Regions from separate parts of the Pseudonocardia sp. NPDC049635 genome, predicted to be linked through region 1. Evidence: predicted binding sites of a transcription regulator. Region 1 holds the regulator's gene; each other region holds the start of a gene.
What was found. The regulator LexA, encoded in region 1, represses DNA repair genes until DNA is damaged. The targets are predictions, from matches to a motif close to CGAACACGTGTTCG.

Region 1 (5,876 bases):
GGATCCCGCAGCGGGCAGGGCGGCGGTCGCGGCCGGACGGCGCCCGCTCGGGCCGCGGCGCCGCTGCTGGCCGCGGTGCTCGCCCTCGCGGTCGCCGGCGCACCCGCCGCGGCGCAGCCACGCGGTGCGCCCGGACCGGTGGCGCTGCCGGAGCCGACACCGGTCTGCACGATCGCCGACCCGCGGCTGGCCGAGATCTCCGGGCTGGTCGCCGACGGCGCCCCGGGCGGGGCGCCGCAGCGGTACCACGCGATCGTCGACGGCGGCGGCCGCGCGCAGGTGTTCACACTGGACCCGACCGGTTGTGCCGTGACGGGGGAGCGGAGCGCGCCGGTGCAGGTCGTCGACGTCGAGGACCTCGGTTCGGCGCCGGACGGCGATCTCTGGGTCGCCGACATCGGTGACAACACGGCTCGTCGCGAGTCGGTACGCCTGGTCGTGCTGCCCTTCGGTGGACCGCCCCGCAGCTACGACCTCGTCTACCCGGACGGTCCGCGGGACGCCGAGGCGGTGCTCGTCGCCGACGACGGGACCCCGCTGATCGTGGACAAGACCACCGGGGCGGCCGGGGTGTACCGCCCGGTGGGCCGGCTCACCGGGCAACGCGCGGTGGAGCTGGAGCGGGTCGCCGACGTCGTCCTGCCGTACTCGGCGACGAGCGGCGGCCCGTTGGGCGCGGTCGGTACCCGGACGATCACCGGAGGCACGGTCGGGCCGCGCGCGGCGCACGGTGGGCGGGCCGCGGTCCTGCGGACATACACCGACGCCTGGCTGTTCCCGCTGCCCGACGGCGCGGTCACCGGGGACGATCTGGTCGAGGCGCTGCGCGGGGCCCCGATGCAGGTGCCGTTGCCCGGTGAACCGCAGGGGGAGGCGGTCGCGCTGGACGGTCGTGGGACGTTGCACTCCGCCACCGAGGCCCGAGGATCGGCCGCGGCGGGCATCCGGGAGGTCCGCGGTGCGGTCGCCGCCGCGACGGCGCCGGGGGCTCCGGTCGTGGCTCAGCCGACGGAGGCGCCGGACGTCCGCGCCGTCCCGCCGTGGCTGCCCGCTGCGGCCGGTACCGCGGCCGTGGCCGGGGTGCTGGTCGCCGGTATCGGGGCAATGGCACTGCACGGCCGGGCACTGCACGGCCGGGCACTGCACGGCCGGGCACTGCACGGCCGGACACGGCGCGGTCGCCGCAGGCGGTGACCGCGCCCGGGCCGACGGATCAGAGTCGGCGCAGCACCGCGACGACCCGGCCCAGGATCGTCGCCTCGTCGCCGGGGATCGGATCGTAGGCGTCGTTGGCCGGCATCAGCCAGATGTGCCCGTCGCGGCGTCGGAAGGTCTTCACCGTCGCCTCGCCGTCGATCATCGCCGCGACCACCTCACCCTGCTCGGCGACCGGCTGCTGCCGGACGACGACCCAGTCCCCGTCGGTGATCGCCGCGTCCACCATGGAGTCGCCCTTGACGTTCAGCAGGAACAGCGTGCCCTCGCCGACGATCTCGCGGGGAAGCGGGAACACGTCCTGCACGGCCTGCTCGGCCAGGATGGGGCCACCGGCGGCGATGTCACCGAGCAGGGGTACGAACGCCGGGGCGGGCCGCTCCGGACGACCGGTGTCGGTGTCGGCGTCGGCCCCGTCGCCTGCGGCTGCCTGGTCGGGGCTGCGCACGTCCACCGCGCGGGTCCGGTTCGGGTCCCGGCGCAGGAACCCCTTGCGCTCCAGGGTCCGTAGCTGGTGGTGCACCGACGACGTGGAGGTCAGACCCACCGCGTCACCGATCTCCCGCACGCTCGGCGGGTAGCCGTGGCGGTCCACCCAGTCCCGGATCACCGCCAGGACCTTCCGCTGCCGCGGGGTCAGACCGCGCGTGTCGGCCCGGGGCTCGGGGAACTCCCGGACGTCGGCGGAACCCCGTCCGGGGGACGCACCGCCTCCGGACTCGTCCGCTGCCATCGCATTCGCCTCCTCGAGGATGTACCGGCACGGACACTAGCCGTCCTCGGTCGCTCCGCCAAACATGCGTTCGAAGTTCGTCCCCGCGTGTCGCGGATTCCGTCGTGGATTCCGGCGGGCGGCAGTGGTAGAACATCGCACACGTGTTCGATCGAACATCGATTCGACTCGGAGCGGTCCGGGATCGCCGGGATTCCTGTCGGTGTCCGGTGTTAGACAGCTCGCACGCCCGTTCGACCGGCGGGGCGAGGAGGGCGCGTGGCCGGGTGCGGTCGGGTCGAGGGCGACCGTCCCGCCGGGGCAGGCGGGTGGTCCGCGATGAGCAGGAGGAGCCATGCGAGAGCTCGACGTGCGCGAGGTGGCGCCACGGCCACGGCCGTGGGCGATCCGGTCGGGCCGGGCCGAGCCCGGCGGGGCGGCGCAGTGGTCCCGGGCGGCCGGGGCGGGTGAGCAGCCGGGGCCCGCCCGCGCCGTGCCGTGCACCGGTGTCCGGCGTCCGGCCCGCGGATCCGCCGCGGCCCGGGCTGCGGCCCGGTGGGCCCTGCCCGTCGCCGGCGCCACCGCGAGCGCCCCGAGCTGCGGCCCGGTGACGGTGGTCGCCGAGGTGCCCGCGGTGCCGGTGACGTCCCCGGCTCGGACGTGGGCTCCGGCGTCACGGGTGGTGCGCCCGCCGGGGCGCCGGTGCGTGGCACCCGTCCGGCGGGTGCGTCCGGCGCTGTGGGCCCGCTCCCGGGGGGAGCGCCTGCTGGCCGGGGCTGCGATCATGCTGTGCTCGGCGACGGTGGTCGTGGTCCTGGGTCTGCTCGGGGATGCGGCGTCCGGATGGAACTCCGAGCTCGCTCCCCCGCCGGGCCCGGCGGCGGTCCCGGCCGGCCGGTGACGGTCGTCCGGCGGGGCCGCCACGGCACCCGGTCGGGCCGTCGCTCGTGACAGGGAGCTTGCCGCCCGGCGCGTCCCGACGGCGTGTCCCCGAACCGTGCCGCCGTCCGTCGCGGCCGCGACACGGGGCCGGACGGGCCCGGGGGTCGTGTCACGCGCGCTGATCAGGGCGGATGCGCACGTTCGTGATCCGCGTGCTCTCCTGGCGTCGCCGCGGCCGTGTGCGACCCTCGTTCCCGATCGGGCGAAGCCTGGCGCCGTACCGGACCCGGGGATGGCGCACCCCAATATGTAGGGGTTACATTGGTGTCGTTCTCCCACTGGTTGGGGGAGCGAGTGCCGCGGTAGGTCGCGGTGCCGGAGCGGGGGGTTCCCGCGGGGTCACGGGAGAAGGGGAGTGCCGACGTGCGTTGCCCGTTCTGCCGCCACCCGGATTCACGGGTGATCGACTCCCGGACCGCCGACGACGGGACCTGTACCCGCCGCCGCCGGTCCTGCACCGACTGCGGTCGTCGGTTCACCACGGTCGAGGAGACCGTGCTCGCCGTCGTCAAGCGCAGTGGGGTGAGCGAACCCTTCAGCCGGCAGAAGGTCGTCGGCGGGGTTCGGCGGGCGTGTCAGGGCCGGCCGGTCGACGAGGACGACCTGCAGCAGCTCGCCCACCGGGTCGAGGAGACGGTGCGGGCCCGCGGCGCGGCCGAGATCCCCAGTCACGAGGTGGGGCTGGCGATCCTCGGGCCGTTGCGCGAGCTCGACGAGGTCGCGTACCTGCGGTTCGCGAGCGTCTACCGATCCTTCTCCTCGATCGAGGACTTCGAGAAGGAGATCGCCGACCTCCGGTCGACGGCTGCCGGGGAAGCAGCCGACGGCGGGGCCGGCAACCGGGGCGGCTGACGCCGGTCCAGCGCCGCCGGTGCGGGTGCGCAGGGCGCATCCGTGGGCGGCGACCGGGTCGGTCCGGCCGGACCGGGTACGGGGGTGGTGTCCCAGCACCGCCTCGGGTGCCCGCGCACCCCAGCGCGCGGGAGAAGAACGTCGGATGCGGAGGCAGTTCATGACCGAGACCGTCGGGGGCCCGGCGACAGGCACCGGGAGCAGCGCGGCCGAGGGCGGCGCGGCGCCCGGGAAGGCGCGCGGCCGCGGGAAGGCCGGTGCCCGGCAGCGCAGCGGCCTGACCGTGCAGCGGGTCTTCACGACCGAGGGTGTGCACCCCTACGAGCAGGTCGAGTGGGAGCGCCGGGACGTCGTGATGACGAACTGGCGGGACGGCACGGTGAACTTCGAGCAGCGCGGGGTCGAGTTCCCGCGGTCCTGGTCGGTGAACGCCACGAACATCGTCACCAGCAAGTACTTCCGCGGTGCCGTGGGCAGCGAGACCCGCGAGTCCAGCTTGCGCCAGCTCATCGACCGGGTCGTCGGGACCTACCGGCGGGCCGGCGTCGAACACGGTTACTTCGCCACCGAGGCGGACGCCGAGATCTTCGACCACGAACTGACCTGGATGCTGCTGCACCAGGTGTTCAGCTTCAACTCGCCGGTCTGGTTCAACGTGGGCACCGCGAGCCCGCAGCAGGTCAGCGCCTGCTTCATCCTCTCGGTCGACGACACCATGGAGTCGATCCTGAACTGGTACCGGGAGGAGGGCCTGATCTTCAAGGGCGGCTCCGGTGCCGGCCTGAACCTGTCGCGGATCCGCTCGTCGAGGGAGCTGCTGTCCTCCGGTGGCACCGCCTCCGGCCCGGTCTCCTTCATGCGCGGCGCGGACGCCTCCGCGGGCACCATCAAGTCGGGCGGTGCGACCCGGCGGGCCGCGAAGATGGTCGTCCTCGACGTCGACCACCCCGACATCGAGGAGTTCGTCGAGACCAAGGCCAAGGAGGAGGCCAAGGTCCGGGTGCTGCGTGATGCCGGGTTCGACATGGACCTGGGTGGGACCGACATCACCTCGGTGCAGTACCAGAACGCGAACAACTCGGTCCGTGTGAGCGACGAGTTCATGCGCGCGGTCGAGGAGGACACCGACTTCGGTCTGCGTGCCCGGATGACCGGCGAGGTCATCGACCGCATCAACGCCCGGAAGCTCTTCCGCGGGATCGCCGAGGCGGCCTGGAACTGCGCCGACCCCGGCGTCCAGTACGACGACACGATCAACGACTGGCACACGACGCCCGAGTCGGGGCGGATCACGGCGTCCAACCCCTGCTCGGAGTACATGCACCTGGACAACTCCAGCTGCAACCTCGCGTCGCTGAACCTGCTGAAGTTCCTCGACGCCGAGGACCGGTTCGACGCCGAGACCTTCGCGAAGGCCGTCGAGCTGATCATCACCGCGATGGACATCTCCATCTGCTTCGCGGACTTCCCGACCGACCCGATCGCCGAGACGACCCGCCGGTTCCGTCAGCTGGGGATCGGCTACGCGAACCTGGGCGCGCTGCTGATGGCGACCGGGCACGCCTACGACTCCGAGGGCGGCCGTGCGCTCGCCGGTGCCATCACCTCACTGATGACCGGCGCCGCGTACAAGCGTTCGGCCGAGCTCGCCGGCGTCGTCGGCCCGTACGAGGGTTACGCCCGCAACGCCGAGGCCCACCAGCGGGTGATCCGCAAGCACGCCGCGGCGAACGACGGGATCCGCAGCTTCCCGGCGTCCGACCCGATCCAGAAGCTCGCGTCGCAGACCTGGCGGCGGTGCCAGGAGATCGGCGAGGCCAACGGCTGGCGCAACGCGCAGGCCTCGGTGCTGGCGCCGACCGGCACGATCGGGCTGATGATGGACTGCGACACCACCGGCATCGAGCCGGACCTGGCGCTGGTCAAGTTCAAGAAGCTGGTCGGCGGCGGCTCGATGCAGATCGTCAACCAGTCCGTGCGCCGCGCGCTGGACAACCTCGGTTACCAGCCGGAGCAGGCGGAGGCCATCGTCGAGTACGTCGCCGAGCACGGCCACGTCGTCGACGCCCCGGGCATGAAGCCCGAGCACTACGAGGTGTTCGACTGCGCCATGGGGGAGCGGTCGATCGCTCCGATGGGGCACGTCCGCATGATG
Region 2 (5,876 bases), on a different contig from region 1:
TGGCCGGGCCGCGGTGCCGCGGGTGCTGCGTCGCGCGACGGCGGTGCCCGAGCGGGGCATCGGCAAGCCGGACCGGGCCGCGGTGGTCGCGCTCCTGAACCGGTGAGCGATCCGGCGGGCGCTCTCCCGCCGGTTGCTGAAGGTGATCTCGGCGGACCGCGGCGACACCCGGAACGGTGATACGGACGTACACACCATGGGGTCGCTTCACGCAGCGTACGTTGCGCCCCGCCCGCACATCGAGTGTGCTTCAGCCACTGGCGACACAAGTCCCACACCGAGCACCTGGGCCACGGTCGCCACATGAACCACACGAATAACGCCAGGAACTGCGATGCAGCGGGGGTTTGTCCAGATGCGCAGGATCACGCGGGCCGGGCTGCGGAGCGTCGGTCTGCTCGCCGCGGCCGGGGCGTTGTGCGCCGTCGCCGTGGCGCCGGCCGCCGCGGCCGAGCCAGGTACCAGCTGGCAGCCGGAACTGACCGGGGGCAGCGGGCCAGGTGTCGTCGTCGGTGCGGACGGGGCCCGGTTCGACCCGGCGACCGCCGTCGGTGCCCCCGTCGAGGGTGGTGACGCAGAGGCGGCGGCCCCGGTGGACGTCGTGCCGACCGGGTTGCTCACCCTGGAACCCCACGTCCTCGACGCACCGACCCGCGAGGTGCACTCGGAGCTGGTCGCCGACACCCCGCCCGGGTCGGACGCGACCATCGACGTCCGCGGACGCACGCAGAGCGGCAGCTGGACCGAGTGGGTCCCCGCCGAGGACGACCTCACCCAGCTGCCCGAGGCGGCCCGGGAGGTGCAGGGCAGGCTGGTGCTCACCGCCACCGGTGACGCACGACCGACCGTGCGCGAGGTGACCCTGACCGCCACCCCGGCCACCGTGACCGAGGCCGAGCCGCTCACCGAGGCCGCCCCGCGCAGCTACTCGGTGTTCGCCACCCGGGAGGGTCTCGTCGGCGGCACCACCGCGAACGGACACAAGATCGTCCCGCGGGACCGGTTCGTCGCGCTGCCCTCCCGCCGGGCGCTGTCGGGCAAGGGCAAGACCGACTACTCGGTGAAGGTCTGCGCGCCGAACGGCCGCTGCGCGATCGCCCCGGTCTGGGACATCGGGCCGTGGAACACCAAGGACGACTACTGGAACCCGTCGTCCGAGCGGCAGATGTGGAAGGACCTGCCGCAGGGCGTGCCGCAGGCCGCGGCCGCGCGCAACGGCCACAACGGCGGCAAGGACCAGTTCGGCCGTCGGGTCGCCAACCCGGCCGGGATCGACCTCGCCGACGGCATCTTCTGGGACGTCCTGGGGCTCAAGGACAACTCACAGGTGCAGGTCGACTACCTGTGGACGGGCTCGCGGAAGCTGTCCGCCGTGCAGATCGGGAACGAACCGGACACCGACATCCTCTCCCGGCCCGAGGCCGGAGCGGAGTCCGTCGGCATCGCGGTGAACACGACCGAGGTCCCCGTGCAGTGCAGGCACGGTGAGGCTGACGGTTTCGTCCGGATCGGCGACGGCCAGTACCTTCCCACGGCGGTGCTCGGCGAGCTGCCCGCCGACCTCCCCGCTTGCGACGCCGGCGACGCCCCGGCCGGCCCCGCTGACCCGGCTGACCCGGCCGGGACCGATGCTCCGGCCGAGAATCCGGCCGCACCCGGGTCGGCCGACCCGGCCGGGGCCGATGCTCCGGAAACCGGTGACACCACCGGCGGGACGGGAACCCCGGCCGCGCCCGCCGCCGCCCCCGGGCCCCCCGCCGGCCCCGCCTCGTCGGCGACCGGTCGGCCTGGCCCGGCCGGCACGGCTGGCCCGGCCGGCACGTCCGATCCGCACGGGACCGATCCGAGCGACACCACCCCGGCGTCCGTCCCGGACGGTACTCCGCAGGCCGCTACGCCCGTCCCCGGTTCGGCGCAGCGGGCGCCCTCCGGCACACGCTGACCGACGGCCCGCACGGTGGCTCCGCCCGGATCCCAGGGACCCGGGCGGAGCCACCGGCGTTCCGGGCAGGCCCGGAGCCCCCGCGCGGGATAGGTTCGTCATCGTGGCCAGCACGGCAGAGTGGATCGAGGGAGCGCGCCCGCGCACCCTGCCCACCGCGATCTCCCCCGTCCTCGTCGGAACCGGTTCGGCGCTCGGCGCCGGTGTCGTGGCCCCCGGCTCCGCCCAGCTCGCGCTGCTGGTCGCGGTGGCGCTGGTGATCGGGGTCAACTTCGCCAACGACTACTCCGACGGCATCCGCGGCACCGACGACGAGCGCGTCGGACCGCAACGGCTGGTCGGGTCCCGGGCCGCGCGGCCCGAGGCGGTGCGGGCGGCCGCGTTCGGCTGCTTCGGTGTCGCCGCGCTCGCCGGGCTCGCGCTGACCGTGGTGTCCGGGCAGTGGTGGCTGATCGCCGTCGGGGTGCTCTGCATCCTCGGGGCGTGGTTCTACACCGGGGGGAGCCGGCCCTACGGTTACGCCGGCCTCGGCGAGGTCGCGGTGTTCGTGTTCTTCGGCCCGGTCGCGGTGCTCGGCACCGCGCTCACCCAGGCCGGTGCGGTGGATCCGGCGACCGTCGGCGCCTCGATCGGGGCGGGTCTGCTCACCTGCGCGGTGCTGGTCGCCAACAACCTGCGCGACATCCCGGGCGACCGGATCGCCGGCAAGTCGACGCTCGCGGTACGACTGGGCGCACGCGCGACCCGGATGCTGTACGTGGCGCTCACCCTGGTGCCGTTCGTGATCGCCGTCGCGGCCGCGTTCGACCGTCCCGGTCTGCTGATCGTGCTCCTGGCCCTGCCCGCCGCGGTGCGTCCGGTACGCGCCGTCCTGAGCGGCGCCGACGGCCCGGACCTGGTCCCGGTGCTGCGCGACACCGGCCTGCTGCTGCTCGCCTGGGCAGTGGCCGTCGCGGTCGGCCTCGCGGTCGGCTGACCCGCCCGCTCAGGCCCGGTCGTCGCCGCGCAGCTGCGCGCGCAGCGACTCCCGCTCCGCCGAGCGGCGGGCGTTGGCCGCCGCGAGCGCGCGGTCCAGCCGGGAGCGCAGCCCTCGGAACAACAGCATCGACAGCGGGAGGGCGACGATCAGCGCCACCAGCAGCGCGACGAGCAACGGAACTCCGGCGAGCGCGAGCAGCAGCGCGACGGCGGCCAGCAGCCCGAGCCGGGCGAGCGTGTAGAGCGCCACCGTGGCAGCCAGGCCGGGCTCGCCGGCGCGAGCCCGCGCAGCTGCCTGCGGCGGGGGTGTCGGGGACGTCATGGCACCCAGCGTACGGTCCGCGACCGGAGCCCGCGATGACGCACGCCCCTACCGGAACGACCCTCGGTGTCCGCTTCAGGAACTTCATCGGCTTTGCCCTTTAAGAACCCTTTACCTCCGGACAACCGTTCGAGTACCTGGGGTCTGAGGTGTCACGATGACCCGGAAACAACGAGCGGTGTCCGCTCCGAGGAGCTCCGGGAGACCCCTCCCAGCACCGCGACTCGGCACCACGCTGCATCTCCGGGAGGATTCCATGGCAGCTCCGACACAGACCCCCGAGCGACTGCTGACCCCGGGCGAGGTCGCCACCCTCTTCCGCGTCGACCCCAAGACCGTCACGCGCTGGGCCTCGGCCGGCCGGATCGGCTCGATCCGCACGCCGGGTGGCCACCGCCGGTTCCGCGAGTCCGAGGTCCGCGGTCTCCTCGCCGATCTCACCAGCGAGGCGAGCCCCGGCCTGCACTGAGCCCGCGACTTCACGTACACGTCAGGTCACCTTCGCTACGCTGGACAGCGGAGGTGGCCTGATGTTGTTCCTGATCCTTCTGCTCGGCGCGGCCGTCGTCGCGGTGCTGCTCGTCCGGACGCTCCGGTCGGAGCAGGTGGTCGCCGACAGGCTCCCGCAGCCCGAGTTGCCCTGGATGACCGGTCAGAAGGCGCAGAAGCCCCGCGCCACCGGTCCCGACGACGACCCGGACTTCCTACGTCAGCTCGACGAGAAGGTCCGCAACCAGGAGGACCCACCGGAACGGACCTGACCCGGTCCGAGCCGTTCGCAGCCCCTCCAGACCTGCCCGACCAGAGTCCCAAGAGTTCTTGACCGAAGGGCGGTTCCCGCGATCCGGGAGCCGCCCTTCGGTGTTTCCCGTCACGCCCCGGCCCCGCTCAGACCGGGAACCCGTCCGCCACGGCGGCGGCGAGCTCCAGCAGCGCGATCCGCGTCGGCTCCTCCAGACGGTCGAGGTCGATCTCGGCACCCTCCTCCAGGTGCGGATCGAACGGCACCCGCACCACCGCCCGGCAGCGGCCGGCGAAGTGCTCCGCTACCCGGTCGAGGTCGACACCGCCACCCGCACGCCGGTACACCGAGTTGATCACGACGACCGCGTTCCGGACGAGATTGCCGTAACCGTGCGCGTCCAGCCAGTCCAGCGTCGCCGACGCGCTGCGTGCCCCGTCGATGGATCCGGAGGACACGATCACGAGCTGGTCGGCCATCCCCAGCACCCCGTACATCGCGGAGTGCATGAGACCGGTACCGCAGTCGGTCAGCACCAGGTTGTAGAAGTGCTCGAGCAGGTCGACCGCGCGCCGGTAGTCGTCCTCGCTGAACGCCTCCGACACCGCCGGGTCCTGCTCGCTGGCCAGCACCTCCAGCCGCGACTGCCCCTGCGAGGTGTACGCACGCACGTCGGTGTAGCGACGCACCCGGTCGGAGTCGCGGAGCAGGTGCCGAACGGTCGCCGTCGTCTCCAGCGGGATCTTCTGGCTGAGCGTGCCGCGGTCCGGGTTCGCGTCCACCGCGACCACCCGGTCCCCGCGATGGGAGGCGAACGTGGCGCCCAGCGTCGCGGTCACCGTCGTCTTCCCGACCCCGCCCTTCAGGCTCAGCATCGCGATCTTGTGCGCGTTGAGCAGCGGCCGGTTCAAGCGGGCGACCAAGTCGCGGCGGTGCAGTTCCGCGGGGCTCTCCCCCGGGTTCACCAGGCCTCCGGTGAGCAGGTAAACCATCCGCCGCCAGCCGCTCTCCGGCGGGCGCCGCGGGCTGGTCACCCGGTGCGGTGTCAGGTCGAGGCCGCCGTGCGACCCGTCGCCGCGCCGATGCTGCCCGGAACGGGCCTCCACCGCCTCGGGCGCCGTCCAGCGCGGCCGGCGCGGCGCGGCCCCCGAGGCCGCACGGGACCCACCGGCGTGCGCGCCGTCGTCCCGGCCCGCCCGGTCGGCCGCATCGCGCTCGGCCGCATCGCGGTCCCACGAGCTCCGCCACGGCCGGTCCGTGGACGGGCGCGCGGCCGCCCGGCCCGAACCGCGCGCCGCCGGAGCACCGCGTGCGGCGCTCGGGCCACCACCCGGCTCGGCCCCCACGCCACCCGCGGGCCGCCCGGCCGGGTCGCCGTTCACCTCACCACCGCCCGCAGGGCCCCCGGCGGGCGCCTCCTCGACCGCCGGAGCACCGCTGTCCGGTGCTCCGCCGCCCCCGGCACCTCGGCCCGGCGCATCCTCGTTCGCGGCAGCGCCGGTCGAGACACCGCCGGGCGAGACACCGCCGGGCGCCGCACCGCCGACGGACGCAGCGCCGCGCGCCGCGTCGGCGTCCGTGGTGGCACCGGCTGCAGCGTCACCGCCCGCCACCGGGGTCCCGTGCGTCGCGTCACCGTCGGCACCGGGCACCGGGCCGGGCTCCCCCGGCCGGTCGGCCGGCTCGGCCACACCCGCACCCGGGGCCTGCCGTCCCGCACGTCCGGCGTCCGGACCGGCGTGCACGCTCCCCGGTACGACCGCGTGCGTGTCGGTGGCCGTGAGGTCGTCACCGTCGGGACGGCGCTCCCCCGCCGGGGCCGGGCGCCGCCAGATCAGCTCGCCGTCCTCGTCGTCGTGGCCGCTGCGGCCCGGCACCGTCCACCACGGCTC
Region 3 (5,876 bases), on a different contig from region 1:
TGATGGGCGAACTGGCCGCGCTGGGCCTGCGGACCCGGGTGCTGGCCGACGAGTGGGCCGAGATCGGCGCCGATCCCGACCTTCCCGCACACCTCGCACCCCTGCAGGTGGCGGCCGGCCCGGACTGTGCGGCCGGGGCGGAGGCGGTCCTCGTCCTCGGTGGCGACGGGACGTTGCTGCGCGCGGCGGACCTCGCCCGGCCGTCCGGGGTGCCGTTGCTCGGGGTGAACCTGGGCCACGTCGGGTTCCTCGCCGAGGCCGAGGAGGACACCCTCGACGAGGCGCTCGACAAGCTCGCGGCAGGCGCCTACGAGGTCGAGGAACGGACGACGCTGCAGGCGGTGGTCCGCTCCAACGGTCACGTGCTGGGCCGGACCTGGGCGCTCAACGAGGCCGTCGTCGAGAAGACCACCCGTGGTCGGATCCTGGAGGTCGTGCTGGAGGTGGACGGCCGGCCGGTGTCGTCGTTCGGCTGCGACGGCGTGCTGTGCTCGACGCCGACGGGCTCGACCGCCTACGCGTTCTCCGCGGGCGGCCCGCTGATCTGGCCGCAGGTGCAGGCGATGCTGGTGGTGCCGAGCAACGCGCACGCCCTCTTCGCCCGGCCGATGGTGATCGCGCCGGACAGTGCGGTCGCGATCGAGGTCTCGGCGGAGGGGCCGTCCGCCGTGCTCGACTGCGACGGACGCCGGACGATCGCGGTCCCGCCCGGGGCCCGCGTCGAGCTGACCCGGGCGGCCGAGCCGGTGCGGATGGTGCGCCTGGCGGCGCAACCCTTCGCGGACCGGCTCGTTCGCAAGTTCGATCTGCCGGTGCGCGGCTGGCGAGGCGCGCAGCAACGCCGGTCCTCGAACACCTGATCGACCGCTCGTCGCACAGGAGCGACCGTACGAACATCTGTTCGCGTGCTCGCGCGTGTCGACGCTGATTTCGGTCGGGGTTCGAACGTATGGTCCCACTCATGTTGGCCGAGATGCGGATCCAGGGCCTCGGAGTGATCGATGACGCGACCCTGGAGCTCGACCCGGGGCTGACCGTGCTCACCGGTGAGACGGGCGCGGGCAAGACCATGGTCGTGACCGGGCTGAACCTGCTCGGTGGCGGCCGCGCGGAGTCCTCGCGGGTGTCGTCCGGGGCTCGGCGGGCCGTCGTCGAGGGCAGGTTCGCAGCCTCGCCGGGAGCGGTCGAGCTGGCCGAGGAGGTCGGTGCCGAGCCGGACGAGGACGGCACGCTGATCGCGGCCCGCACCGTGTCCGCCGACGGGCGGTCCCGGGCCCATCTCGGTGGCAGGTCGGTCCCGGTCGGGGTGCTCGGGCGGCTGGCCGAGGCGCAGCTGGCCGTGCACGGCCAGAACGACCAGCTCCGGCTGCTCCGCAGCTCCGACCAGCGGGCCCTGCTCGACCGGTTCGCCGGCGGGCCGGTCGCCGTCCCGCTGGCCGAGTACCGGAGGGTCCGCGGCGAGTGGCTCACCGTCGTGGCCGAGCTGGCCGAGCGCCGGGGCAATGCCCGCCGGCTGGCCCAGGAGGCCGACATGCTGCGGCACGGCCTGGTCGAGATCGAGTCCGTCGACCCGCAGCCGGGGGAGGACCGCGAGCTCGTCGAGCTCGCCCGCCGGATGGCCGAGGCCGACGACCTGCGCGCCGCGGCGGAGTCCGCCCGGGCCGCCCTGTCGGGGCCGGACGACGGCGAGGCCCCCGGTGCGGTCGATCTGGTCGGGCAGGCGCGCTCCCTGGTCGAGGGCAGCGGGGATCCCGCGTTGCAGGAGCTGGGGCCGCGGCTCGCGGAGGCGCTCGCCGTCCTCGCGGACACCGGTGCCGAGCTGTCCGGGTACCTGGACCGGCTCGACGCCGACCCGGAGCGGCTCGAGCAGGTGCTCGCCCGGCAGGCCGAGCTGCGTTCACTCACCCGCAAGTACGCCGCCGACACCGACGGCGTGCTGGAGTGGGCGCGGACCGCGCGCGAGCGGCTGAGCGGCCTCGACACCTCCGACGACGCGCTGGCGGCGCTCGCCGCCCGGCGCGACGAGCTGGCGGCGGAGCTGGCCGGGCACGCAGCGGCCGTGACCGCGGCGCGTACCGAGGCGGCCGGGCGGCTGGCCGAGGCGACCACCGCCGAGCTCGCCGGTCTCGCGATGCGCGACGCCCGGCTGCAGGTCGGTGTCGCGCCGCGCCCGGCCGGCGACTCCGGCCCGGTGCTTGTCGTCGACGGCCGCGAGTGCCATGCCGGTTCCGCCGGCGTCGACGAGATCGAGATCCGCCTCGTCGCTCACGCGGGGGCCGCGCCGCAGCCCCTGCACAAGGGAGCCTCGGGTGGTGAGCTCTCCCGGGTGATGCTCGCGCTCGAGGTCGCGCTGGCCGGCGCCGACCCGGTGCCGACCATGGTGTTCGACGAGGTCGATGCCGGTGTCGGTGGCCGGGCGGCGGTGGAGATCGGCCGCAGGCTGGCCCGGCTCGCCGCTCGGCACCAGGTGATCGTCGTGACGCACCTGCCCCAGGTCGCGGCTTACGCCGACCGGCACCTGGTGGTCCAGAAGTCCTCCGGATCGGGGGTCACCCGTTCCAGTGTGCGGCGGCTCGCCGAGCCGGAGCGCGCCGCCGAGCTGGCGCGGATGCTCGCCGGGATGGACGACACCGACACCGGCCGCGCGCACGCGGAGGAGCTGCTCGCCGCGGCGACCGCGCACCGTGAGGCAGATCGCCGGGAGCAGCTCGCAGCGGCCGAGCCCGCGGACCTGGCCGAGGCGCGATCGCGCCGCACCGGAGCGGCGACGACCACGGCGCGGGCCCGGCGACGCGGGGTTCCACGGGCCGGTTGACCGGGCCGGGCGGCCCTGCGCCGCGAGCGCAGCGCCGGTTGCGGCGGCCGGGGTCCCGGGGATCCGGCAACCGGGTGACAACACTGCACCGAGGGGCGGAAGCGCCGGGGCGGTGCGGCGTGCCTGCGTGGTCACAGCCGCCCCACCTGCCACAGTTCGCTCCATGAAGCTGTCCGGCCTGCTGCACCGTTCGCGACCGGAGCTGCCGGGCCTGACCGGCCCGGTCCGCACCGACCGCCGTACCGAGGCGCTGCTGCGCCGGCTCCGGCCCGGTGACATCGCCGTGATCGACCAGGTCGACCTCGATCGGGCCACTGCCGATGCGCTGGTCACGGCCCGGGTCGCCGCGGTCGTGAACGCCGCCCCGTCGATCTCCGGCCGGTTCCCCAACCTCGGCCCGCAGGTGCTCGTCGAGGCGGGCATCCCGCTGGTCGACGACTGCGGCGCGGACCTCATGCACGCGGTCAAGGACGGCGCGAAGGTCCGGCTGCACGACGGCGTGCTCTACTCCGGCGAGCAGCCGCTCGGCGAGGGCCGGGTGCAGACCGAGGACAGCGTCGCCGACGCCCTCGACGAGGCGAAGTCCGGTCTCACCCATCAGCTCGAGGCGTTCGCCGCCAACACCATCGAGTTCATGCGCCGGGAACGGTCGCTGCTGCTCGACGGGCACGGCGTCCCCGAGGTCGACGTCCCGCTCGACGGGCGGCAGGTGCTCCTCGTCGCCGCCGGGTTCGAGCACATCGCCGTCCTGAAGCGGCTGCGCTCCTACATCAAGGAGTACCGCCCGGTGCTGATCGGGGTGGGCGCGGGCGCCGACGCGCTGATGAACGCGAAGTACCGGCCGGACCTGATCGTCGCGGACCCGTCCGAGGTGTCGAACCAGGCGCTGACCAGCGGCGCCGATGTCGTCGTGCCGGCCTTCCCGGACGGGCACGCGCCCGGCCTGCACCGGGTGCAGGACCTCGGCGCCAGCGCGGTGACGTTCCCGTCGATGGCCAACCCGGAGGATCTCGCGCTGTTGCTGGCCCACCACCACGGCGCCTCGATGATCGTCACCGTCGGGTTGTCCGCGTCGATGGCCGAGTTCCTCGACCGCGGCCGCTCCGGCAGCAACGCCTCCACCTTCCTCACCCGGCTGCAGGCCGGTGGATCGGTGGTGGACGGCGCGATGATCGCGCAGATGTACCGCAGCCGGTCGTCGTTCGCACCGTTGCTGCTGCTCGTCGCGGCGGCGGTCGTCGCCGTGGTCGTCGCGGTGCTGGTCTCCGGAGCGGGGCCCGCGGTGCTGGAGTGGGCGCGCGGGCTCATGGAGACCGTGCGGGCCTGGTTCCCGGCGTGATCTCGCGCCGCTACCACCGGATCGCCCTCGTCACGGTCTTCGTGATCGCGCTCGCGGCCGGCGTGGTGATCGCGACCGTCGGACTGCCGCAGCGGGTCGCGGCATCGCTCGCCGCCGCCACCGCCACGAGCGAGGTCGACCAGCTGCGGATCGAACGGGACGTGCTCGCCGACCGGCAGGCGTCCGCCGACGAGTTCACCGCGCGGATCGGGCCGGACGTCGTGCGCGGCGCGCTCACCGGGGTACCGGTCACCGTCGTCGCGCTCGGTGCCGATCCGGCCGACACCCGAGCCGTCGCCGAGCTCCTCGCCGCGGCCGGGGGGAGCGTCGCCTCCGAGATCGTGCTGACCCCGGCCGTCACCGATCCGGCCCGGGCCGACCAGCTCCGCGATCTCTCGGCGCGACTGCTTCCCTCCGGTGCGCAGCTGCCCGAGTCCTCCGAGGCCGGCGCGCTCGCCGGCGGACTGCTGGGCGCGGCGTTGCTGACACCGCCGGACGGACCCGCGCCCGATCCGCAGCAGGCGTCCGCGGTGCTCGCCGGGCTCGCCGGCGGGGGGTTCGCCGAACAGCCTGCGGCCGACCCGGCAGCGGGACGGCTCGCCGTCGTCGTCACCGGGGGGCCGTTCGGCGGGGTCGACGCCGCCGGGTCGGCGGCCACCGCGACGGCACTCGCCGCCGAGCTGGACCGTCGCGGCGCCGGTGCCGTGCTGGCCGGGAGCGATGCGGCTGCGCACGGCGCGGTCGGCGCGGCCCGCGGGGCCGGCGCCCCGCTCTCCACGGTGGACGGCGTCGGGACCGGCGCGGGACGGATCGCGACGGTGCTCGCGCTGGCCGAACGCAACGGTGGCGGGACCGGCCACTACGGCTCCGGTGACGGTTCGCAGGGCCCGGTTCCGGCCGTTCCGCAGCGATCGGTAGGCTGAAACTCCGTGCAGACTCGCGCCACCCGTCATCTGTTCGTCACCGGTGGGGTCGCCTCCTCGCTGGGCAAGGGACTGACCGCCTCGAGCCTCGGTCAGCTGCTCACCGCGCGCGGGCTCCGCGTCACCATGCAGAAGCTGGATCCCTACCTCAACGTCGATCCCGGGACGATGAACCCGTTCCAGCACGGTGAGGTCTTCGTGACCGAGGACGGCGCGGAGACCGACCTGGACATCGGCCACTACGAGCGGTTCCTGGACCGGAACCTGCAGGGCCGGGCGAACGTCACCACCGGGCAGGTCTACTCCGAGGTGATCGCCAAGGAACGCCGCGGCGAGTACCTCGGCGACACCGTTCAGGTCATCCCGCACATCACCGGTGAGATCAAGGACCGGGTGCTGGCGATGGCCGCGCCGGACGCCGAGGGCATCGCCCCCGACGTCGTCATCACCGAGGTCGGCGGCACCATCGGTGACATCGAGTCGCTGCCGTTCGTCGAGGCCGCCCGGCAGGTCCGGCACGAGGTCGGCCGGGACAACTGCTTCTTCCTGCACGTCTCGCTGGTGCCCTACCTGGCGCCGTCCGGCGAGCTGAAGACCAAGCCGACCCAGCATTCGGTCGCCGCGCTGCGCAACATCGGTATCCAGCCCGACGCGCTGGTGCTGCGGGCCGACCGGGAGATCCCGGACGCGATGAAGCGCAAGATCTCGCTGATGTGCGACGTCGAGATCGACGGTGTCGCCGCTGCGCCCGATGCGCCGTCGATCTACGACATCCCGAAGGTGCTGCACCGCGAGGGCC
Region 4 (5,876 bases), on a different contig from region 1:
CGCGACCGAGTACAAGGCCGTCGAGGTCGGCTCGGGCGAGGCACGGAACAGCACCGTCTCGCCGTCGATCCCGAGCACCTCGCGGACCTGCAGCTCCGGCCCGGTCAGCTCGGCCCCACCGGCGACGAGCCGGCGCGCCCCGGCGGAGTCCACCGCCCGGACCAGCACACCGGACGCCGTCCGCGCCGGGACGCCCGGCACGTTCTCCACCCACACCGGGTCGGTCTGCGAGTCCAGCGCGGTGGTCGCACCGGTCCGCTGATCGACGGCGAGGACGAGCACCTCACGCTGGTCGCGCGGCTGCACCGAGATCAGCGGGCCGTGTGCGTCCCACCGGGCGGTCGCCAGGTACTCGTAGCCCGCGCCGTCCCAGGTGACCGGCGTGCGGGCACCGTCGGTGGTGACGATCTCCAGGCCGACGACGGCGTTCGGCGTCCCGGCGGCGGGGTAGCGCATCTCGGTGGGGACCCGGTCGGGGTGCTCCGGGTCGGCGATGTGCCACCGCGCGACCGGGGACTCGTCGACCCGGGCGACCAGCAGGGACCCGCCGTCCGGGGACCACCAGAATCCGCGGGTACGTCCCATCTCCTCGGCGGCCGCGAAGTCCGGGAGCCCGTAGGAGACGTCGTCACCGTCGGGTGTGAGCAGTGCGGTGGTGCTTCCGGCGGCGAGATCGTGCAGGTAGAGCGCCCGGTCGGCGACGAACGCGACCCGGTGCCCGGTCGGGTCGATCCGCGGGTCGACGACGGCCTCGATCCCGCCGACGTCGAGCGGCCGGACCTGCGGTGCGCCGGACAGTGCGACCGTGAAGGGCCGCCCGGACAACGCGAACACGGCCCGTTCGACGGCGTCGTCGCAGGTGTAGCCGACCACGCCGCCCGCCTGCTCGCGCACGCGTTCGCGGCGGGCCCGCTCCGCGGCGGGCAGGTCCTCCTCACCGGGCAGGCCCGGGACGTCGGCCGGGTCGACGAGCAACCGCTCCTCACCGGTGCGGGCGTCGAGCGACCACAGGCAGGTGACCGGGTCGGTGCCGGACCGGCTGCGCTGGAACACCACCCGCGAGCCGTCCGGGGCCACGGTGAACCCGCGCGGCACACCGAGGGTGAACCGGCGGGTGCGGGCGTGCAGGCGGGGGAACGAGTCGGTCACGGGGTCCTCTCCGGGGTGGGTACGTCGCGGGGGCGCTGCCCGGCGGCCTCGGCGCAGCCCTGGGCGGCGAGCCGGTCGGCACGTTCGTTCTCCGGGTGGCCGGAGTGGCCCTTCACCCAGAACCAGGTGACGTGGTGCCCGCGGACGGCGGCGTCCAGTTCGCGCCACAGGTCGTCGTTCTTGACGGGTTCACCGGCGGCGGTCCGCCAGCCGCGGGTCTTCCAGCGCGGCAGCCACTGGGTGATGCCGTTGCGGACATAGGTGCTGTCGGTGTGCAGGTGCACGACGCTGCGCCGGGTCAGCACCCCCAGCGCCCGGATCGGGGCGGTGAGCTCCATCCGGTTGTTGGTGGTCGTGCCGGGCTCCCCGCCGTACAGGTCCCGCTCGTGGGTGCCGTAGCGCAGTACCGCGCCCCAGCCGCCCGGACCCGGGTTGGGCACGCAGGCACCGTCGGTGAAGATCTCCACGACCACCGTCACGGGCCGCGACGTTAGCGGCTCAGTAGAGGTCGTAGGACGCCCGGGCCGCCGTGAAACCGTGCCCGGTGCGGGCGTCGCGGCACTCGACGCCGGTGCGCCGGCTGACGCAGGTGAGGTCGCCGCGGGTCAGATGGGTTCCGTAGTCGAGCATCGCGGCGCCGGTCGCCGCGGGCGCCGGGTCGCAGCTCGTGCGGGAACCGGCTGCCCCGCCGACGACGAGACCGGCGTCGGCGGGACAGCCGTCGATCGTCCAGTCCCGGGTGGCGACGTCGCAGCGGGCTTCACCGGCCCCCATCGAGCAGGTGATGTTGCCGGTCGGGGAGGTGAAGGAGGCCGGGTCGCCGAAGCCGGCCGGATCGGCGGGCGTGCTGTCCGCGACGAGATCGGCCGGCACCACGGCCGGTGTCTCCACCTGCGCCGATCCTGTGCTTCCCGCCTCCTGCGCATCCGGTTCCGCCGTGATCGCGCCGACGACGGCCAGCACGAGTGCCACGACGACCGCGACGGCCGCGATCCGGTGCGGCACCCGCTCCCGGACCGCACCGGCGAGCGCGCCGGCCCGGCCGGTGTCGATCGCGTCGAGGGCACGGCGCCACGCGGGCCGCGCCGACGGCCCGGCCGGGAACACCGACGGCACCGGGGCCCGGCCGGGCGGGACGGACGCCGGGGAGACGGCGTGCCAGGGCAGCGGCGGGGTGCGCGGGCCCGGCTCGTGCACGGGGCCGGGCAGCTCCGCCGTGCCCGGGCCCGCGGCGCCCGGCGCCGGCCCTGGTGCCTGCGGCGGCCGGGGCTGTGGCACGGACGGTGCGTCCAGCACGGTGGCGGTGGGGTGACCGTTGTGCTCGGGATCGGGCGGGGCGGGGGATCGGTCGTCGGCGTGGGGAGCGCTCATCGGTCGAGGACCGTAGGTCGGGACCGGCACCTGGCGCAGCGGCCGATCGGAGCAGTAACGACGGCCGGTCGCCTCGTTACGGTGACGGTCCGCCCCGAGCGCCGAGCGGCTGATCGGATCGCCGGAGGGCAGGAGCTGGTCGTTCACCGGTAGTGCGATCCTGAACCGCGTGAGCCAGGCCCTCTACGAGATCACGGTGAACGCGTTGCTGGACCGGGACCGCCCGCTCACCCGGGCGGAATGGGACGCCGCCGTCGCCCGGGTGGGCGGGAACCGGGTGCCGCAACTTCTCGACGAACTGGACCACGCCGGGCTGCTCGAACCCGGGCTGTTCGCGATCGCCGTGCCCGCGGCGTGGGAGGCGGCGGAGCGGCCGTGGGAGCGGCTGCCCGGCGAGCGGTGGCGGGAGCTGTTCGTGGCGGCCGGCCGGAGCTACCCGGCCGACCCGGGGTGAGGCAACGGCGGATCGGGGTCGGTGTCCGGCCCGGCCGACTTCCCGAGCGGCACAGCGACCGCCGGGGCCGCCTGCCCGGCACGGGCGACCCCGGTCCGCGAGCGTGTCCGCGGCTCCTACCAGCCACGGGCCTTCCACTCCGGCAGGCCCGGGCGCTGCTCGCCGATCGTGGAGTCGTCCCCGTGCCCGGGGTAGAACCAGGTGTCGTCGGGCAGCGCGTCGAAGACCCGCTCCTCCAGGTCCGCGAGCAGCTGCGCGTTGTCCTCCGGCGACCAGGTCTTCCCCGGCCCGCCGGGGAACAGGCTGTCCCCGGTGAACAGGTGCGGCCGGTCGGCCCCGCGGTAGAGCAGCGCGATCGAGCCCGGGGTGTGCCCGCGCAGGTGGATGACCTCCAGCTCGATCTCACCGAAGGCGAGCCGGTCGCCGTGCTCGACGAACTCGTCCATCGGCGCCGGGAGCTCCGGCGCGTCCAGCGGGTGCGCGATCAGCCGGGGCTCGAACATCCCGGCGATCGCACCGAGCGCCTGCCAGTGGTCGTGGTGCCGGTGCGTCGTCACCAGGTGCCGCAGGTCGGGGCGCTCGTCGGTGGCGCCGATCAGGTCCGCGATCCGGCTCGGCTCGGCGGCGGCGTCGATCAGCAGCGCCTCCCCGGTCTGCTTGCAGACCAGCAGGTAGGCGTTGTTGTCCATCTCGCCGACCGAGATCTTGCTGATGCTGAGCCGGTCCAGGTCACGACGGATGGCGGGGCCGCCGGGCTCGGTGTGACCGGTGTAGTTCTCCAGGACGTCCACGGCGCGAGGGTAGCTGCCGGTGGCGCACGTCGCCGTGGGGTGAACCCACCGGTCCGGGCTCCGGTCCGCCCGCCACCCCGCCGGGGGCCGTCCCCCGGCGGGGTGGTCGAACATGCGTACGAGTATCGTGCGTCGCGTACCGACCGGCGCGTGGCGGCGTGCATCCACCGAGGGGCGACCGCGACGACGCCTGCTCGCCGCGTTCCTGTCGGGGGCGCGGCCTAGCATCGAATCCGGAACGGGACGACCCTCGCCAGCCAGGAGGCGCGCATCGTGAGCGACCACAGCACCGACCGCCCGGACGTCGGCGACACCCTGTCCCCGGGTGCGTCGCCGGTCCCCAGCGGTCCGCGGCTGGTCGTCCGCGGTGCGCGCGAGCACAACCTGCAGGGCGTCGACATCGACCTGCCGCGCGACAGCATGATCGTGTTCACCGGGCTGTCCGGTTCCGGAAAGTCCAGCCTGGCCTTCGACACGATCTTCGCCGAGGGTCAGCGGCGCTACGTCGAGTCGCTCTCGGCGTACGCCCGGCAGTTCCTCGGGCAGATGGACAAGCCCGATGTCGACTTCATCGAGGGTCTCTCGCCCGCGGTCTCGATCGACCAGAAGTCGACCAACCGCAACCCGCGGTCGACGGTCGGCACGATCACCGAGATCCACGACTACCTGCGGTTGCTCTACGCCCGCGCCGGCGTCCCGCACTGCCCGCAGTGCGGTGAGCGGATCGCGAAGCAGACCCCGCAGCAGATCGTCGACCAGGTGCTGGAGATGGAGCAGGGCAGCCGGTTCCAGGTGCTCGCCCCGGTCGTGCGGACCCGCAAGGGCGAGTTCGTCGACCTGTTCTCCACCCTGCAGTCGCAGGGCTACTCCCGGGTGCTGGTCGACGGCACCGTGCACCAGCTGACGGATCCGCCGAAGCTCAAGAAGCAGGAGAAGCACGACATCTCGGTGGTCGTCGACCGGCTCTCGGTCAAGGTGACGGCCAAGCAGCGGCTCACCGACTCGGTCGAGACCGCGCTGCGCCTCGCCGACGGTCTGGTCGTGCTCGACTTCGTCGATCTGCCGGCCGACGACCCGGGGCGCGAGCGGCGTTTCTCCGAGCGGATGGCCTGCCCGAACGGGCACACCATCGCGGTCGACGATCTCGAGCCGCGCACCTTCTCCTTCAACTCGCCCTACGGCGCCTGCCCGGCCTGCACCGGTCTGGGCATCAAGAAGGAGGTCGATCCGGAGCTCGTCGTCCCCGATCCGGACCGCTCCCTGGCCGACGGGGCGATCGCACCCTGGTCGGCCGGGCACAACGCCGAGTACTTCGGCAGGCTGCTGTCCGGGTTGTCCACGGCGATCGGCTTCCGGATGGACACCCCGTGGCGCAAGCTGCCCGCCGCCGCGCAGAAGGCGGTGCTGCAGGGCAGCGACGACCAGGTCCACGTCCGCTACCGCAACCGCTACGGCCGGGAGCGCTCCTACTACGCGAACTTCGAGGGCGTCATGCCCTTCCTGGAGCGTCGTCTCGAGCAGACCGAGTCGGAGTCGCAGCGTGAGCGCTACGAGGGCTACATGCGTGACATCCCGTGCCCCGCGTGCGGTGGCTCCCGGCTGCGCCCCGAGGTCCTGTCAGTCACGATGTCGCACCGCGACCTGGGGGAGCGGTCGATCGCCCAGGTCTCCAACATGTCCGTCGCGGAGTGCGCGGACTTCCTGAACGGCATGGTGCTCGACGACCGCCAGGCGATGATCGCCGGAGCGGTGCTCAAGGAGATCCAGGCCCGGCTCGGGTTCCTGCTCGACGTGGGGCTCGAGTACCTGTCGCTCGACCGCGCCGCCGGGACGCTGTCCGGTGGCGAGGCACAGCGCATCCGGCTGGCCACCCAGATCGGCTCCGGCCTGGTCGGGGTGCTCTACGTGCTCGACGAGCCGTCGATCGGGCTGCACCAGCGGGACAACCGCCGGTTGATCGACACCCTGACCCGGCTGCGCGACCTCGGGAACACGCTGATCGTCGTCGAACACGACGAGGACACCATCCGGGCCAGCGACTGGGCGGTCGACATCGGCCCGGGCGCCGGGGAGCACGGCGGGCACATCGTGCACTCCGGGCCGGTCGCCGA

Region 2: the regulator LexA is predicted to act here: its motif matches at 3,361-3,374, upstream of AB0J24_RS22665 (BldC family transcriptional regulator).
Region 3: the regulator LexA is predicted to act here: its motif matches at 891-904, upstream of recN (DNA repair protein RecN).
Region 4: the regulator LexA is predicted to act here: its motif matches at 3,873-3,886, upstream of uvrA (excinuclease ABC subunit UvrA).

Annotation. Positions count from the first base shown of each region.
Region 1 covers NZ_JBFAON010000003.1:110,196-116,071, reverse strand. Annotated here, with positions in the region: gene AB0J24_RS05340 (hypothetical protein) at 76-1,194, shown strand; gene lexA (transcriptional repressor LexA) at 1,214-1,948, opposite strand; gene AB0J24_RS05330 (hypothetical protein) at 2,283-2,828, shown strand; gene nrdR (transcriptional regulator NrdR) at 3,233-3,721, shown strand; gene AB0J24_RS05320 (vitamin B12-dependent ribonucleotide reductase) at 3,882-5,876, shown strand, end outside.
Region 2 covers NZ_JBFAON010000023.1:8,847-14,722, reverse strand. Annotated here, with positions in the region: gene menE (o-succinylbenzoate--CoA ligase) at 1-106, shown strand, start outside; gene AB0J24_RS22680 (hypothetical protein) at 356-1,942, shown strand; gene AB0J24_RS22675 (1,4-dihydroxy-2-naphthoate polyprenyltransferase) at 2,046-2,918, shown strand; gene AB0J24_RS22670 (DUF4229 domain-containing protein) at 2,928-3,242, opposite strand; gene AB0J24_RS22665 (BldC family transcriptional regulator) at 3,499-3,711, shown strand; gene AB0J24_RS22660 (hypothetical protein) at 3,773-4,003, shown strand; gene AB0J24_RS22655 (MinD/ParA family protein) at 4,131-5,597, opposite strand.
Region 3 covers NZ_JBFAON010000014.1:5,641-11,516, forward strand. Annotated here, with positions in the region: gene AB0J24_RS17620 (NAD kinase) at 1-860, shown strand, start outside; gene recN (DNA repair protein RecN) at 962-2,815, shown strand; gene steA (putative cytokinetic ring protein SteA) at 2,979-4,154, shown strand; gene AB0J24_RS17635 (copper transporter) at 4,151-5,077, shown strand; gene AB0J24_RS17640 (CTP synthase) at 5,084-5,876, shown strand, end outside.
Region 4 covers NZ_JBFAON010000020.1:59,542-65,417, forward strand. Annotated here, with positions in the region: gene AB0J24_RS21620 (prolyl oligopeptidase family serine peptidase) at 1-1,149, opposite strand, end outside; gene rnhA (ribonuclease HI) at 1,146-1,622, opposite strand; gene AB0J24_RS21630 (hypothetical protein) at 1,648-2,520, opposite strand; gene AB0J24_RS21635 (hypothetical protein) at 2,690-2,974, shown strand; gene AB0J24_RS21640 (MBL fold metallo-hydrolase) at 3,091-3,765, opposite strand; gene uvrA (excinuclease ABC subunit UvrA) at 4,081-5,876, shown strand, end outside.